DNA from 2 places in the Streptomyces sp. NPDC052301 genome. Region 2 is predicted to be linked to the other one. Evidence: predicted binding sites of a transcription regulator. Region 2 holds the regulator's gene; the other holds the start of a gene.
The links. Region 2 encodes HspR, which represses chaperone genes until heat shock. Its sites were predicted from a motif close to TTGAGNNNNNNNNNCTCAA; they were not measured.
Positions count from the first base shown of each region.

Region 1: the regulator HspR is predicted to act here: its motif matches at 1,790-1,808, upstream of lon (endopeptidase La).

Region 1 covers NZ_JBIUBE010000008.1:278,244-284,166, reverse strand. Annotated here, with positions in the region: gene lon (endopeptidase La) at 1-1,767, opposite strand, end outside; gene ACIHEJ_RS24155 (DUF4259 domain-containing protein) at 1,965-2,390, shown strand; gene ACIHEJ_RS24150 (rhomboid-like protein) at 2,377-3,213, opposite strand; gene ACIHEJ_RS24145 (spermidine synthase) at 3,455-4,132, shown strand; gene ACIHEJ_RS24140 (response regulator transcription factor) at 4,246-4,986, shown strand; gene ACIHEJ_RS24135 (sensor histidine kinase) at 4,983-5,923, shown strand, end outside.
Region 2 covers NZ_JBIUBE010000018.1:35,214-41,136, reverse strand. Annotated here, with positions in the region: gene ACIHEJ_RS35645 (LuxR C-terminal-related transcriptional regulator) at 1-626, opposite strand, end outside; gene ACIHEJ_RS35640 (sugar ABC transporter substrate-binding protein) at 836-1,942, opposite strand; gene ACIHEJ_RS35635 (heat shock protein transcriptional repressor HspR) at 2,230-2,682, opposite strand; gene dnaJ (molecular chaperone DnaJ) at 2,688-3,860, opposite strand; gene grpE (nucleotide exchange factor GrpE) at 3,897-4,565, opposite strand; gene dnaK (molecular chaperone DnaK) at 4,562-5,923, opposite strand, start outside.

The DNA of each region.
Region 1 (5,923 bases), on a different contig from region 2:
ACCGCGCAGGTCGCCGTCGGTGACGGTGAACGGCAGCTCCCGCTCGCCCAGTTCGTGCTGGGCCGCGACCTTGCGCAGCAGCCGCGCGAGGGACCGCTCCAGCGTGCGCACGCCCGCCTCGCGCGTGTACTCGCCGGCGAGCCTGCGCAGCGCGCCCTCGTCGATCGTGACCTCGTCCTTGTCCAGGCCGGCCCGCTCCAGCTGGCGCGGGAGCAGGTGGTCCCGGGCGATGACGACCTTCTCGTCCTCGGTGTAGCCGTCCAGGCGGACGATCTCCATACGGTCGGCGAGCGCCTCCGGAATGGCTTCCAGGACATTGGCGGTGGCGAGGAAGACCACGTCCGAGAGGTCGAGTTCGACCTCCAGGTAGTGGTCCCGGAAGGTGTGGTTCTGGGCGGGGTCGAGGACCTCCAGCAGGGCCGCGGCCGGGTCGCCGCGGAAGTCGGAGCCCACCTTGTCGATCTCGTCGAGGAGCACGACCGGGTTCATGGACCCGGCCTCCTTGATCGCGCGCACGATCCGGCCGGGCAGCGCGCCGACGTACGTACGGCGGTGACCGCGGACCTCGGCCTCGTCGCGGACGCCGCCGAGGGCGACCCGGACGAACCTACGGCCCATGGCGTGCGCGACGGACTCGCCCAGGCTGGTCTTTCCGACACCGGGCGGGCCCACCAGGGCGAGCACGGCACCGCCGCGCCGCCCGCCGATGACGCCCAGGCCGCGGTCGGTGCGCCGCTTGCGCACGGCCAGGTACTCGGTGATGCGCTCCTTCACGTCCTCCAGGCCCGCGTGCTCGGCGTCGAGGACGGCCTTGGCGCCCTGGATGTCGTAGGCGTCCTCGGTCCGCTCGTTCCACGGCATCTCCAGGACCGTGTCCAGCCAGGTGCGGATCCAGGAGCCCTCGGGCGACTGGTCGGAGGCCCGCTCCAGCTTGTCGACCTCCTTGAGCGCGGCCTCGCGGACCTTCTCGGGCAGGTCGGCGGCCTCCACGCGGGTGCGGTAGTCGTCGGACTCCTCGCCGTCCTGCTCGCCGTTCAGCTCGCGCAATTCCTTGCGGACCGCTTCGAGCTGACGCCGCAGCAGGAACTCCCGCTGCTGCTTGTCGACGCCCTCCTGGACGTCCTTGGCGATGGTCTCGGCCACTTCCTGCTCGGCGAGGTGGTCGCGGAGCGCTTGTGTGGCGAGCTTCAGACGGGCCACCGGGTCGGCGGTCTCCAGCAGTTCGACCTTCTGCTCGACGGTGAGGAACGGCGAGTAGCCGGAGTTGTCGGCGAGCGCGGAGACGCCGTCGATGGCCTGGACGCGGTCCACGACCTGCCAGGCGCCCCGCTTCTTCAGCCAGGTGGTGGCGAGCGCCTTGTACTCCTTGACGAGGTCCGCGACGTGGCCCGGCAGCGGGTCGGGCACGCTCTCGTCGATCCGGGCGCCCTCGACCCAGAGCGCGGCGCCCGGTCCGGTGGTGCCGGCGCCGATGCGGACCCGGCTCCGGCCGCGGATCAGAGCCCCGGGGTCGCCGTCGGCCAGCCGGCCGACCTGCTCGACCGTGCCCAGGACGCCGGTCTTGGCGTACGTCCCGTCGACGCGTGGCACCAGCAGCACCTTGGGCTTGCCGGGCGCCGACCGGGCGGCGGCCTGGGCGGCCTCCACCGCGGCCCGCACCTCGGCGTCGCTCAGGTCCAGCGGGACCACCATGCCGGGCAGCACGACCTCGTCGTCGAGCGGCAGCACGGGCAGGACGAGCGTGAACGCCGTGGACTCAGCAGCCATGATCTCCCCTTAGGCAGTCAACTTGAGCTATGCCGACTCAATGCTTGGCGATCGACGAATGTTCCCAGCGCCGTGTTCGCTGTGAGCGATCATCGGTCGGCACTGACGTCCGTGCAGGTGAGGAGCGTTGTCAGTGGGGGCTGTCAGCATGGCCGGTGGATGGGCACGCGAGTGGACCGACCGCACGGGGAGGACGCATGGGCACCTGGGGGACGGGCCCCTTCGACAACGACACGGCGGCGGACTGGTGCAACGACCTGGACGACGCCGCGCCGGCCGGGCGGGCGGGCATCGTGCGCGGCACGCTCGCCCGAGTGGCCGCCGGTGAGGGGTATCTGGAGGCGCCGGAGGCCGACGAGGCCGTGGCGGCGGCCGCGTTGGTCGCCGCGCAGTGTCCGGGCGGCGAACCGCCGGAGCCGTCCTACGGGCCCGAGCAGCCGCTGCCCGATCTCACGGGCCTGCGCCCGCTGGCCCTGGAGGCACTGGACCGGGTCATGAGCGAGCCCTCCGAGCTGCTGGAGCTGTGGGCGGGGTCCGACGGCGCCTCCTGGCGCGCGGGCGTGGAGCGGATGCGGCGGACACTTCTCCCCCGGCCGCCGGGGGAACAGCTCAGCCTGCGCTGACCGCCGCACGCGCCCGGGGAGCCGCCGCACCCGTCCGCTGCCAGCGCCGGACCAGGGGCCAGCAGGCGACGCCGATCGTCAGGGCGATCAGATGGCCCCAGTTGGTCATCGGGTCCTGGAAGGCGGCCAGGTCGTCCAGGAGCATGCCGGTGACCAGCGTGAGCAGGGGCCAGCGCAGCCAGGGGGCGAGGAGTCCGGCCAGGGCGCCGGTGCTGGCGGCCACGCCGAAGCTGATGCCGTAGTCGAGGCGGTGCAGCGAGCTGACCGGGAGGTGGCCGAACAGGACGGCGAGGCCCACCGGGACCTCGGTGGCGAGCGTGGCCAGGACGTGCCCGGTCAGGAACACGCAAGCCGCCCGTGCCCCGCCTGTCCGCCGCTCCAGTCCGGTGAGCACCAGCACGAACGCGACGGCGTACGGCGAGACGATCCCGCCCGCGACCCACAGCGCGCTCGCCGGCAGCACCAGCGCCGGCGCGCGCAGCAGATGGGCCACGTCGGTGCTGGAGGCCTGGTGGAGGCTGTGCACCAGGCCGGGGTCGGCCAGGGACGCGAACAGGGAGGTGACGGCCAGGACGGCCGCGTAGGCGAAGGTGAAGGGGGTGCCGGCGGGTGTCGGCAGGAGGTGTCGGAGCCACGGGCGGGATGCGGCGGAAGGCGCCTGGACCGGTGCGGACCCGGGGGCCTCGATGCCGCGCTGGCGCGGCATGCCGTCCAGCAGGCCGGCGAGCTCCTGAGCCGGGACGGCGGGGGCGCCGTCGGGAAGGGGCGTGCCCGCGAGGGGCGGGGACGCGGCCGTCGCGGGGCCCGTCGCGGTCCGTTCCACGGTGAGGCGCTCCTTCCGTCGCGCCCCACCCTTCGTCCTCGAGGGCCCCGTGTCTATGACCGACGCCACGCGAGAGCGGTTTCACAGCAACCTCCTACGTCGCGACTGCGTCAGGGGTGGGCGCCGCCGGGCGCACGGGTGTCCCACGAACGAGTGCATCGCGCCCCGGCCATCGGCGCGTCGGCGACCCGTCAGCGGTAATTGCCGTGTAAGCCAAGCCCCGTTCGAGCAGGATGGGTGCATGACTGCCGCGTACGACTCTCCTGTGGTCCTGGACCGGCGCGACGGCCCGTACGGCGAAGTGGTGCTGCGCAGACACGGTTCACTGCTGCAGATCATCGCCAACGGCTGCTTCCTGATGGACACCTCCGACGGCCGTTCCGAGCGGCTTCTGGTCGACGCCGCGTACGACGCGCTGGACGGGCGGCCGGATCCGAAGGTGCTGATCGGCGGGCTGGGGGTGGGGTTCTCACTGGCGCACGCGGCGACCGACGCGCGCTGGGGCCGGATCACCGTCGTGGAGCGGGAACCCGCCGTCGTCGACTGGCACCGCCGCGGACCGCTGGCGGAGCTGACCGCGGACGCCCTCGCCGACGCCCGCACCGAGATCGTCCAGACCGACCTGGTGCGGTACGTCAATGAGACATCGGACACGTTCGACGCCCTGTGTCTCGACATCGACAACGGTCCCGGCTGGACCGTCACCGAGGACAACGACAGCCTCTACTCACCCACCGGACTCGCCTCCTGTGCAAGGGTGTTGAGACCGGGCGGAGTGCTGGCGGTGTGGTCTGCGACGCCGTCTCCGGAATTTGAAGGAAGCTTGCGGAATGCCGGGTTCCAGCAGGTGCGTACCGAAGAGGTGCCCGTTGCCCGGGGCGTTCCGGACGCCGTGCACCTCGCCGTCCGCCCTGGATAGCGACAGCGCGGTCAGTCCCCGTAGGGTGCTCCTCTGACGCGGATCATTCAAGCGTCAATCGCAGACATGGGATCACCCCACGGGTTCCGGAAAGCAACAAGCAGGGGCGGGCGATGGAGCAGACACACACCTCCCAGAGCGGCGCGGCGACGACCACCCAGGGCGCACAGCGCCGGGTGCTGGTCGTCGAGGACGACCCCACGATCGTCGACGCCATCGCGGCCCGGCTGCGCGCCGAGGGATTTCTCGTGCAAACCGCGTCGGACGGCCCGGCGGCCGTCGACACGGCCGAGGCCTGGCAGCCCGACCTGCTGATCCTCGACATCATGCTGCCGGGCTTCGACGGCCTGGAGGTCTGCCGGCGCGTGCAGGCCCAGCGGCCGGTGCCGGTGCTGATGCTGACCGCACGGGACGACGAGACGGACATGCTGGTCGGACTCGGGGTCGGCGCGGACGACTACATGACCAAGCCGTTCTCGATGCGGGAGCTGGCGGCACGCGTGCACGTGCTGCTGCGCCGGGTGGAACGGGCGGCCATCGCCGCGACCACGCCCCGCTCCGGCATCCTGCGGCTCGGCGAGCTGGAGATCGACCACGCACAGCGCCGGGTCCGGGTGAAGTCGGAGGACGTCCACCTGACGCCCACCGAGTTCGACCTGCTGGTGTGCCTGGCGAACACCCCGCGCGCGGTGCTCTCCCGGGAGCAGCTGCTGGCGGAGGTGTGGGACTGGGCGGACGCCTCCGGCACCCGCACGGTCGACAGCCACATCAAGGCGCTGCGCCGGAAGATCGGCGCCGAGCGGATCCGTACGGTGCACGGCGTCGGATACGCGCTGGAGACGCCGACACCATGAGCAGTGACGGGCGCCAGGCCGCACGGAGGAGCCCCGGGCTCCCCGGACACTCCGGAGCCTTCAAGGCCTCCGTGGGGGACCCCTGGGGCGGCGTACGCCCGTTCTCGATCAAGACCAAGCTGGGTGCGCTGGTCGTCATCGCGGTGCTGATCACCACCGGACTGTCGATCGTCGCGGTGCACACCAAGACGGAGCTGCGCTTCATCACGGTCTTCTCGATGATCGCCACCCTGCTCATCACGCAGTTCGTGGCGCACTCGCTCACCATGCCGCTGGACGAGATGAACACGGTGGCCCGGTCCATCTCGCAGGGCGACTACACGCGCCGGGTCCGTGAGAGCCGCCGGGACGAGCTGGGCGATCTGGCCCAGACGATCAACGTCATGGCGGACGAGCTGGAGGCGCAGGACAGCCAGCGCAAGGAGCTGGTGGCGAACGTCTCGCACGAGCTGCGCACCCCCATCGCCGGGCTGCGCGCGGTGCTGGAGAACATCGTCGACGGGGTCACCGAGGCCGACCCGGAGACCATGCGGACCGCCCTGAAGCAGACCGAGCGGCTCGGCCGGCTGGTGGAGACCCTGCTGGACCTCTCCCGGCTCGACAACGGCGTCGTACCGCTGAAGATGCGCCGGTTCGAGGTGTGGCCGTACCTGTCGGGCGTGCTGAAGGAGGCCAACATGGTCGCCTCCGCGCGCGCGGGCATCGCCTCCGGCTCCGGCAGCCACACCCGTACGGACGTCCATCTGCACCTGGACGTCTCCCCGCCGGAGCTGACCGCGCACGCGGATCCGGAGCGGATCCACCAGGTCGTCGCGAACCTGATCGACAACGCGGTCAAGCACAGCCCGGCGCACGGCCGGGTGACCGTGAAGGCGCGCCGCGGGCCGCAGCCGGAGTCGCTGGAGCTGGAGGTCCTGGACGAGGGCCCGGGCATCCC
Region 2 (5,923 bases):
AGGATGAGGCGGTCGATGACCTCGTCCAGGGTGCGGGCCTCGACCGTGTCACCCATCAGTTCGAGGTAGTTGAGCAGACCCTGTCCGTGCCGGGCCACATGCGTGTACAGGTCGCGCATCCGCACGCCCCGGCCGCGCAGCGCCAGCGCCCGGTGCAGCCCCTCGGTGAGCTCCGCCTCACGCCGGATGCCGCCCGGCTGCACGGTGAGCACCTCGGTCGTGCACGCCTCGGTCGCCTCGTCCATCGCGGCCTGGATCCGGGAGAGCCCGTCCAGGACCCGGATGGCGCTGCCCTCGGCCGAGGCGGGCGCGTGCAGTTGCCGGCCCAGCCCCGCGTACCACTCGAAAGCGGACACCGCCGAGCCCACCCGCCGCTGACTCGCGCTGACCTCGTCGTAGACCCCGCGCAGCAGCCTGGTCATGACCTCCTGCGGGGAGGTCGGCACCAGCCAGTCCATGTCGTCGGGGTCGGGGTGCAGCAGGGCCAGCTCCAGCAGGCAGGGCACCGTCTCGGCATCCGTACGCGACACCCGTCCCCGTCGTACGGCCCGGGAATACACGCGATCCCCGGCCTCGCACAGTCGGTCGGCACCGTGTGGATGCTTCTCCGCCCCGCGCCCGGCCATCGCCCATTCCACCCCCGGTGTGCTGCCACTTCCGCAGCGCAACTATGCGCGGCGTCGTCCGGGTCCGCAACACGACTCCCCCCAACAGGGCTGCCGAAAAGGGGCGTTACGCACCCTTTTCGCCCAGGCTCCGCGCCGCGCATTGCAAGAAGATGATGGAGGCACCCGCCGAGGCCGTGTCCCACCTCTCGACGGCCCGGGCACCGGCGCTACTTCAGGCCGATCGCCGAGCAGGCCGCCTTGTACTTGGGGGCGCAGATGTCGTCGACGGTGTAGATGCCGTCCGCGATGACCGTGCCCTCGATGTTCTTCTTGGTCAGCGCGCTCACCTGGACCAGCTTGGACGGGATGTCCTTCTGGGTGGGGCTGTCGACCTTGTCCTGGGTGAGGGCGTCGAACGCGATGTCCTTGCCCTGGATCTTGGCGACGGCCATCTGCGCGGCGGCCTGGGCCTCGTCCGGGTAGGACTTGTAGACGCTCATGTACTGCTCGCCGGACACGATCCGCTGGACCGCGTCGAGTTCGGCGTCCTGACCGGTGATCGGGGGCAGGCTGGTGACGCCGGCCGCCTTCAGGGCCTTGATGACACCGCCGGCCATGCCGTCGTTGGCGGCGTAGACACCGGCGATGTTGCCCTTGCCGATCTCAGCGATCGCCTGGGCCATCTCAGCCTGGGCGTTCTCCGGCTTCCAGTCCTTGGTGTCGTACTGCTTCGCGATCGTCACCTTGCCGTTCAGCTCGGAGAGCGCGCCCTCCTTGAACTGCTTGGCGTTCGGGTCGGTGGGCGAGCCGTTCACCATGACGATCTTGTCCGAGGTGTCGGCGCCCGACCCGAGGGCCTCCAGCAGCGTACGGCCCTGCACCTCGCCGACCAGCTCGTTGTCGAAGGAGATGTACGCGTCGATGGGGCCCTCGGCGAGCCGGTCGTAGGCGATGACCGGGATGCCCGCGTCCTTGGCCTTCTTCACCTCGTCGGCGATGCCGTGCGAGTCGACCGCGTCCAGCAGGATGATGTCGGCCTTCTCGTCGATCATCTCCTGCATCTGCGAGGCCTGCTGGGAGGCGTCCGCGTTCGCGTTCTTGTAGTCGACCTTGCCCTGGTTCTTGGTGAGTTCGGCGACCTGGGACTTGATGATGGGGTAGTCGAACTTGTCGTAGCGGGTGTTGGCCTTCTCCGGCAGCAGCAGGCCCACGGTGACGTCGTTGCCCTTGCTCGGGCTCGCGCTCGCGCTGTCCCCCGTCGCGTTCAGCATGCCGCAGCCGGCGAGCGAGAGGGTCATCGTGGACGCGGCCACGGATATGGCGATACGACGCATTTCGGGGGCTCACTTCAGGTGCGTTTTGGACGTGGGCGCTGCTATACGACCCAGGTGTCTGAAAAGACAACGCGGACGCCACACCCGGCGTCAAGAAGAACTACTTAACGAGTCCGCAACACCACGCTCCGCTGCACCTGTGAAGGGCGAGCGAAATCACCTTCAAACGCTCTTTACGGACCGTCCATTCAAAGGGACTTCATGGACCGGCAAAGATCCGGACAAGCGTGCCGGGCCGGAAGGGCGCTCGTCCTTCCGGCCCCGGCCGGGTGCCACTCGGCTGAAACTCAGTCCTTCTGCTGCTGCCGCTTGGGCCGCCACACCACCAGCGCGCTGGTCTGCTGGACCTCCTGGTACGGGACCAGGTCACGCCGGTAGGAGGCGTGCACGGCGGCCTCGCGCTGCTGCATCGCGGCCGCCGCGCCGTCCAGGGCCGCCTGGAGCTCCGCGACGCGGGACTGCAGGGCGGCGACCTGGTTCTCCAGTTCGATGATGCGCTTGATGCCGGCCAGGTTGATGCCCTCGTCCTGCGACAACTGCTGTACCTGGCGGAGCAGTTCGATGTCGCGGGCCGAGTACCGGCGGCCCCGGCCGGCGGTGCGGTCCGGGGAGACCAGACCCAGGCGGTCGTACTGGCGCAGCGTCTGCGGGTGGAGGCCGGAGAGCTGGGCCGCCACCGAGATGACGTAGACCGGGGTCTCCTCGGTCAGTTCATACGGATTACGTCGACGGCCGTCCATCACTCTCAAGCTCCCTTCGCGGCCTCGAACAGCTCCGCCCGCGGGTCCTCGCCCGCGGTCGCCTCGCGATACGCCTCCAGTGCGTCACGAGCCTTCCCCGACAGGTCCTGCGGAACACTCACCTCTACGGTGACCAGCAGGTCCCCTCGGGTGCCGTCCGTGCGGACCGCGCCCTTGCCCCGGGCACGCATGGTGCGGCCGTTGGGCGTGCCCGGAGGCAGCTTCAGGGTGACCGCCGGGCCGCCGAGGGTGGGCACCCGGACCTCGCCGCCGAGAGCCGCCTCGGGATACGTCACCGGGACGGTGACGGTGAGGTTGTCGCCCTTGCGCCCGAAGACCGGGTGCTCGCCGACGTGCACGACCACGTAGAGGTCGCCCGCCGGTCCGCCCCGCTCGCCGGGGGCGCCCTTGCCGCGCAGCCGGATCCGCTGCCCGTCGGTGACACCGGCCGGGATGCGGACCTGCATCGTGCGCGACGACTTGGCGCGTCCGCTGCCCTTGCACTCCAGGCAGGGGTGCTCGGCGATCAGGCCGCGTCCCTTGCAGTCGGGGCAGGGATCGGTGAGCGAGAAACCGCCGCCCGAGCCCCGCGCCACCTGCCCGGTGCCGACGCAGGTCGGGCACACGCGCGGTGTGCCGTTCTTGTCGCCGGTGCCGGAACAGGCCTTGCAGGGCGCCTGCGAGGACATCCTGAGGGGCACGGTGGCGCCCTCGATGGCCTCCGTGAAGCTCAGCGTGACCTCGGTGTCGATGTCCTGGCCGCGGCGCGGCTGGGTGCGGGTGGTACCCGCGCCGCCCCGGTTGAACAGGCCCCCGAAGACGTCACCGAGTCCGCCGCCGAAGCTTCCGCTCTGGGCGTTCCCTCCTCCTCCGAAGAGGTCGCCCAGGTCGAAGTTGAAGGAGCCGCCGCCGGCGCCCGGCCCGGGGCGGAAGCCGCCGTTGCCGAACAGGGCGCGTGCCTCGTCGTACTCCTTGCGCTTCTTGGGGTCGCCGAGAACGTCGTTCGCCTCGGAGATCTCCTTGAAGCGCTCCTCGGCCTTGGCGTTTCCCTTGTTGGCGTCCGGGTGGAACTCGCGGGCGAGCTTCCGGTACGCCTTCTTGATCTCGGCCTCGGTGGCGTCCTTGGGGACGCCGAGGACCTTGTAGTAGTCCTTCTCGATGAAGTCCTTGGTGCTCATCCCCGACGTCCCTCCTTCCCCTCAGTGGTGTTCACGTCAGCCCTCGTCCGGGCCACCGCTCTCCTTGTCGTCGGCCTGCTTCGCCTCGGAGGTCTTCTCCTCGGAGCCCTCGGCCTTGACGGTCTGCGCGCCGGGCTGCGGCTCGGCGACGGCCACCCGCGCGGGGCGGATGGTGCGCTCGCCGATGCGATACCCGGGCTGCAGGATCGCCACGCAGGTCGTCTCGGTGACGTCCGGCGCGTAACTGTGCATCAGGGCCTCGTGGATCGTCGGGTCGAAGGGCTCGCCCTCCTTGCCGAACTGCTGCAGGCCCATCTTCGCCGCGACGGTCTCCAGCGACTCGGCCACCGACTTGAAGCCGCCGACCAGTTCGCCGTGTTCCCGCGCGCGGCCGATGTCGTCGAGGACCGGCAGGAGCTCGGTCAGGAGGTTCGCGACGGCGATCTCCTTGACCGCGATCCGGTCCCGCTCGACCCGGCGGCGGTAGTTCTGGTACTCCGCCTGGAGGCGCTGGAGGTCCAGCGTGCGCTCGTGCAGCGCCGTGCGCACCTGGTCCAGCTGGGCGACCAGACCGGCACTTTCGTTCGCGTCCCCGGCCGGGGCCGCCCCCTCCTCGGAGGGAGCAGCCTTCGGCTCGGCGTCGTCAGAGGTGGCGCCGGAGGGGACGTCGGGCTTCTCTTCAAAGCCCGGAGTCTCCTCCGTCACGCGGCACCGTCCTTGCGCTCGTCGTCCACGATCTCGGCGTCGACGACGTCGTCGTCGGCCTTGGCCTCACCGGCGTCGGCACCGGCGGCGCCCTGCGCGGCCTGGGCGTCGGCGTACATGGCCTGGCCCAGCTTCTGCGAGACGGCCGCGACCTTCTCGGTGGCGGAGCGGATCTCGGCGGTGTCCTCGCCCTTGAGCTTCTCCTTCAGCTCCTCGACGGCGGACTCCACCTCGGTCTTGATCTCGCCGGGGACCTTGTCCTCGTTGTCCTTGAGGAACTTCTCGGTCTGGTAGACCAGCTGCTCGCCCTGGTTGCGGGTCTCGGCGGCCTCGCGGCGGCGGTGGTCCTCCTCCGCGTACTGCTTGGCCTCCTGGCGCATCCGGTCGACCTCGTCCTTCGGCAGCGAGGAGCCGCCGGTGACGGTCATCTTCTGCTCCTTGCCCGTGCCCAGGTCCTTGGCGGTCACGTGCATGATGCCGTTGGCGTCGATGTCGAAGGACACCTCGATCTGCGGGACACCGCGCGGCGCCGGCGGCAGACCGGTCAGCTCGAACATGCCGAGCTTCTTGTTGTAGGCCGCGATCTCGCGCTCGCCCTGGTAGACCTGGATCTGCACCGACGGCTGGTTGTCCTCGGCCGTGGTGAAGATCTCCGAGCGCTTGGTCGGGATCGTGGTGTTGCGCTCGATCAGCTTGGTCATGATGCCGCCCTTGGTCTCGATACCGAGGGACAGCGGGGTGACGTCGAGCAGCAGGACGTCCTTGACCTCGCCCTTGAGGACACCGGCCTGGAGCGAGGCGCCGATGGCGACGACCTCGTCCGGGTTCACACCCTTGTTGGCCTCCTTGCCGCCGGTCAGCTCCTTGACGAGCTCGGCGACGGCGGGCATGCGGGTGGAGCCACCGACGAGGACGACGTGGTCGATCTCGTTGATGGAGATGCCGGCGTCCTTGATGACGTTGTGGAACGGCGTCTTGCAGCGCTCCAGCAGGTCGGCCGTCAGCTGCTGGAACTGAGCCCGGGTGAGCTTCTCGTCCAGGTGCAGCGGGCCCTCGGCGGACGCGGTGATGTAGGGCAGGTTGATCGAGGTCTCGGTGGAGGAGGACAGCTCGATCTTGGCCTTCTCGGCAGCCTCACGCAGACGCTGCAGGGCCATCTTGTCCTTGCCGAGGTCCACGCCGTGGCCGGCGGCGAACTGCTTGACCAGGTAGTCGACGACGCGCTGGTCCCAGTCGTCACCACCGAGGTGGTTGTCACCGTTGGTGGCCTTCACCTCGACGACGCCGTCGCCGATCTCCAGCAGGGACACGTCGAAGGTGCCGCCACCGAGGTCGAAGACGAGGATCGTCTGGTCGTC